Regions from separate parts of the Virgibacillus sp. LDC1 genome, predicted to be linked through region 2. Evidence: riboswitches for the same ligand, from Rfam matches in the RefSeq annotation. Region 2 holds a riboswitch; the other holds the start of a gene.
The links. Region 2 has a riboswitch for FMN ahead of ribD (bifunctional diaminohydroxyphosphoribosylaminopyrimidine deaminase/5-amino-6-(5-phosphoribosylamino)uracil reductase RibD). Riboswitches for the same ligand answer to the same signal wherever they lie in the genome.

Region 1 (2,395 bases), on a different contig from region 2:
TTTTTATACCAATGTAAATGGCGAGCGATTAAAGCGAAGTGCTCTGGTACCCGATAATATCTGTAAGTGATAGAATAACGATTGAGAAGGATGTGAGTTCATGCGCATTGAGTCTGCATATACATACTGGAGTCCTGTGAAACGGTTGAACGCTGAATCAGCCCAAGGAGGATTTGAACAGCTGCTCCAGAAGAGCAAGAAGGAAGAAGAGGGCAAGGGAAAGCTGATAACCGTAAGGGAAGGCGGTTATTTGCGTCAGTATATGGTTCGGCCGGATGGAAGCAAAATGTTATTAAGCGAGACGAAGCAGTACGAGAGTGAATCTGCAGCCAGTTCATCAAACCTATCGTTGTCGTTGCCTCGGGCAGGCGGAGGAATGGGCCTTAACACCAAGGACGCCCTTGATCTGCTCTGCCTTCAAGCTGGGGTGGTCGGTCCCCGTTCTAACTACAAGGTATTTGATATAACCTAAAATGAAAATGGCAGAAAAACATACTGGTAACAAATTGATACTTGCCGTATAATTCTCAGTAAGTCTTGGTTGAACGTGAGATTTTTCATTGTATTCCAGTCTAATTTCAATTATTTTGAAAATAGATGTATTTACATGAAAGGATTCATGCTATAATTTCAATACATCAACTAAGCTTATAGGAATTATCGGTCAATCAGAATATTGCATGACAAAAATAAAACATGAATATGGATCTTCGGGGTAAGGTGAAATTCCTAACCGGCGGTGATGGTTCGTTCCGGCGTGAACGAAACTCAGCCCGCGACTCGCTGCATGCTGGCACGAACAAGTATGCAGCGACTGACTTGGTGCAAATCCAAGGCCGACGGTAAAGTCCGGATGGGAGAAGATCAAAGATGAGTTTGCCGTGGATGCGAAATTTTCCATTCGGGCGCAGGCTTATTTGATCAGCCCCCGTAACGTCGACATATGTCGATGACGGGGGCTTTCTGCTAGTAAGACCTCCGTATTCAAGACAGGAGAGGGCAAGATGAGTAATATGAATACTGGAGTCAAGGTGAAACCCTTTGGTTCCGACGCACAGGCAAGTCGACGTTTTAAAGGAGGGTTTTGGCTCGTCGTATTGGGAGCCGCCCTGTGGGGCGTGGACCCGTTATTCCGGGTCATTCTGCTTAAAAATCTGACTTCGGCTCAGATCGTTTTGCTGGAACATATCATCATTTCTCTGATCGCAATCCCTGTATTGTGGAAGAACCGCGAGGAACTAAAAGGCCTTGGCTGGAATCATGTCGGCGCGCTGCTGTTTATATCCTGGGGCGGCTCGGCATTGGCTACCGTATTGTTTACGATGGGGCTGTCGAGCGGCAATCTAAATGCCGTCCTGCTGCTTCAGAAGCTGCAGCCGCTGTTTGCCATCATTCTGGCCAGCTTGCTTCTGAAAGAGAAGCTTCCGCGCCATTTTGGGATTCTGCTCATCATCGCTTTGGCGGGCACGTATTTACTGACCTTCGGTTTAACCTTGCCGATTGGGCATTGGAACGAGTTTATTCAAGTTGGCAGCCTCTTGTCCTTAGGCGCAGCAGCGCTGTGGGGCGGTTCAACCGTCATGGGGCGCCTGATGGTAGGCAAACTGAAATACGAGACGGTAACCTCACTGCGTTTCGTGCTGGCACTGCCGCTCCTGACCGTCATTACATGGAGCGAGGGGGCAACATGGAATATGCCAGCCTGGAATACCGGGGCATTTGCCTTGGTATCGCTGAACCTGATCGGCCAGGCATTGCTGCCCGGTCTCCTGAGCCTGCTGGTTTATTATAAAGGATTAACCACGACCAAAGCCTCTGTGGCAACACTTGCGGAATTGAGTTTTCCTATGGTTGGCGTGCTCATCAACTGGATTGTATTCCAGCAAATCGTGACAGGTCCTCAGCTTCTGGGATTCCTGCTGATCTGGATCGTGCTGTTTATCATATCCAGACAGCAATCGGAAGCTTCTCCACAATTACAGTAATTTCATTAGTGCTTGCAGAAAAGCCGATCCGAATTGGATCGGTTTTTTTGTCGTTACAAAGTTATTCCAATGGGCCTGCCTGGCGAAAGGATCATTTTTTCGAAAGATGTGTAGGGTTTTCGAAATTATAGGTGTCTTATATAGTAGCGCCTGATCTATGGCTTGGTTCAACCAGAGGAGACGGTTATTAAGGGGGGGGGAGGATCCATGGAGGATCGAACATTGCTGGATGGGCTTGCGAAGAAAGATCCGCGATGTTTTGAAGCATTGGTTGACCGCTATTCACGCTACATAGCCGCGGTGGTCGCTAAGGTGGCAGGCGGGCGGTTTAATTCCTACGATGTGGAGGAAATAGCCGGTGATGTCCTCGTTAAGCTGTGGACAGACGGGCACAAAATCATCCTGCGCGG
Region 2 (2,395 bases):
AAAAGTAGAAGTATACGAAGCATAACAATCAGCTTCTGTTCAGGACAGGCTCACCCTTAAGGGTGAGCCTGTTTGATTATTCGGGGAGGGATTACGCAGGGGCAGGGAATAATTGGCGGAGCTCTTCCGGAACAGGCCTGCTCTTACGAGTAAGTACATCCATCGCCACACTGGTAACGGCAGCATCCGCGCAAAGCTCTCCCTGTTCGTTGTAAATCGTCTGAATCAGCACATAACTCGTACGACCGATAGATTTCGGTTCGGTCACGACGGTTAGCCTTTCGCCTTGGCCGCACTCCTTGCGGTAATTGATATTGATATTGACGGTAACGGTCTGGATTCCGAGCCGTTTCAACATATCATATTGAAGGTCTCCTGCTTCGTACCATTCCTCACGGCCCCACTCCAGATATTCCAGGTATTTGGCGTTATTTACATGTCCGTTGACGTCGATTTCCGTAGGACGGACGACAATGTCCAGCGAAGTTTTCATCGTAGCGCGCTCCTTTTTTAACTTTATCTTGCTCCCGTGTTTGCCCAACTTAAACTGTTCTCCCTTGGAGGAGAATTCTCCTTCTACTTCCAATACACATATTGGTATTAAGTTATAAACTTTAAAAAAGTTAGTTGTTTTTTCTTGCAATTTTCAAAAGGTGGTGATAAGATTCTTCATAAGATCAAACAATTTCATATGTTTAATCCTTCGGGGCAGGGTGAAATTCCCTACCGGCGGTGATGAACGCAGTGATTAAGCTTTAGAAAGCAGATGGCTGCGTCTTAGTCCGTGACCCGGATATGCGTGTGTTGTTGCACACCGTATGCGGTGGACCTGGTGAAATTCCGGGACCGACAGTATAGTCTGGATGGGAGAAGGAGTGAAAGACACATAAGCAACATGTGCTATTTGTGTCTATGCGCACAACGTGATATGCGTTATGTGCAGGTTTTCACATGCGGTTCAAGCCTGTACTTGCGATGATTGGATGTCGCCGGTAACGGATTTGAGTTGTTTGTTATAAGCAAAACCTGCATTCATGACGGTTATTTAGCGTGTCGATTATTAACTTCCATCAAGCTCTGTTAAGGATTCCCCCGAATCTTTGGCAGGGCTTTTTTATGTGAACGTTGGGAAAGGAGCATGTTTAGCATGGATATCGTCAACGATGAATTCTATATGTCACTTGCGCTGGACCTTGCTGAACGTGCTCAGGGTCAAACCGGGATTAATCCGGTTGTCGGCTGTGTCATAGTTAAGGATGGCGCGCTTGCAGGGGTAGGAACGCATTTGGAGCGTGGAACACCGCATGCTGAGGTTCATGCCCTGAATATGGCTGGCAGCAAAGCGGCGGGCAGTACGGTGTACGTGACACTGGAACCCTGCAGTCACTACGGTACAACGCCGCCTTGCAGCGAGAGGCTGATTGCCGAGGGTGTTCAGCGAGTGGTTGTTGCTTGCGAGGACCCCAATCCTCTGGTTGCGGGCAAAGGGATTCAAATGCTGCGTGCAGCGGGAATCCGGGTTGAGACCGGTGTCCTTAAGGAGCGTGCTCTTCGCTTGAACGAAACCTTCATTAAGTTCATTACGACAGGTCAGCCCTTTGTAACGTTAAAGACAGCCAGCACGTTGGACGGCAAAATCGCTTCGAAAACCGGCGATAGCAAGTGGATATCCAATGAAGAATCAAGAGCACTTGTGCATACGCTGCGTCATCGCCATCAAGGCATCATGGTAGGCGTGTCTACAGTTATCGCTGATAATCCGAGTCTGACGACGAGACTTGGCGTGGAAGGGCTGGATCCGGTTAGGATCATTGTGGATTCCAGCTTGCGAATCCCGCTCGACAGCCATGTCGTGACAGACGGATTGGCGCCAACGTGGATTTTGACGACGGAGCAGGCGGATGAGACGAAGCGGACCGGGCTGGAAGAGCTGGGAGCCCAGGTTATCCCCTGCGGGCCAGGACCGCGTGTGGATCTGAAGGCTGCGATGGCGAAGCTGGGACAGATGGGGATTGCCTCCATTTTGCTGGAAGGTGGCGGCACGCTGAATGGCTCGATGCTGGAACAGAAGCTGGTGGATCGGCTCATCCAGTTTATCGCCCCTAAGATTATCGGAGGGTATGATGCGCCTGGAAATTACATGTTCAGCGGATACGAACAGATGGATCAAGCGATTATGCTGACAGGACTTGAGACGGAAAGGCTGGGCGACAATATTTACGTCACCGGGATTCCAGTCTGGAAATAAGGAGAAAGAAAGGAGGGAAGCCTGTGTTTACTGGATTGGTTGAGGAGATCGGCGAGATGAGGCGTATCGGACGGAAAGGCGAAGCCATGCTGCTCAGTATTTCCGCTAGCCGGATCATGGATGATTTAAAGCTGGGGGACAGCGTAT

Region 1: it holds a riboswitch for FMN, as region 2 does, so the genes downstream of both, OHJ21_RS26815 (DMT family transporter) here and ribD (bifunctional diaminohydroxyphosphoribosylaminopyrimidine deaminase/5-amino-6-(5-phosphoribosylamino)uracil reductase RibD) in region 2, are expected to answer to the same signal.

What each region holds. Positions count from the first base shown of each region.
Region 1 is NZ_JAOXLZ010000005.1:503,656-506,050, forward strand. Features, by position in the region: gene OHJ21_RS26810 (hypothetical protein) at 101-472, shown strand; FMN riboswitch at 703-869, shown strand; gene OHJ21_RS26815 (DMT family transporter) at 1,005-1,985, shown strand; gene OHJ21_RS26820 (sigma-70 family RNA polymerase sigma factor) at 2,193-2,395, shown strand, end outside.
Region 2 is NZ_JAOXLZ010000001.1:666,758-669,152, forward strand. Features, by position in the region: gene OHJ21_RS03095 (peptidylprolyl isomerase) at 1-25, shown strand, start outside; gene OHJ21_RS03100 (acyl-CoA thioesterase) at 92-493, opposite strand; FMN riboswitch at 696-879, shown strand; gene ribD (bifunctional diaminohydroxyphosphoribosylaminopyrimidine deaminase/5-amino-6-(5-phosphoribosylamino)uracil reductase RibD) at 1,148-2,248, shown strand; gene ribE (riboflavin synthase) at 2,272-2,395, shown strand, end outside.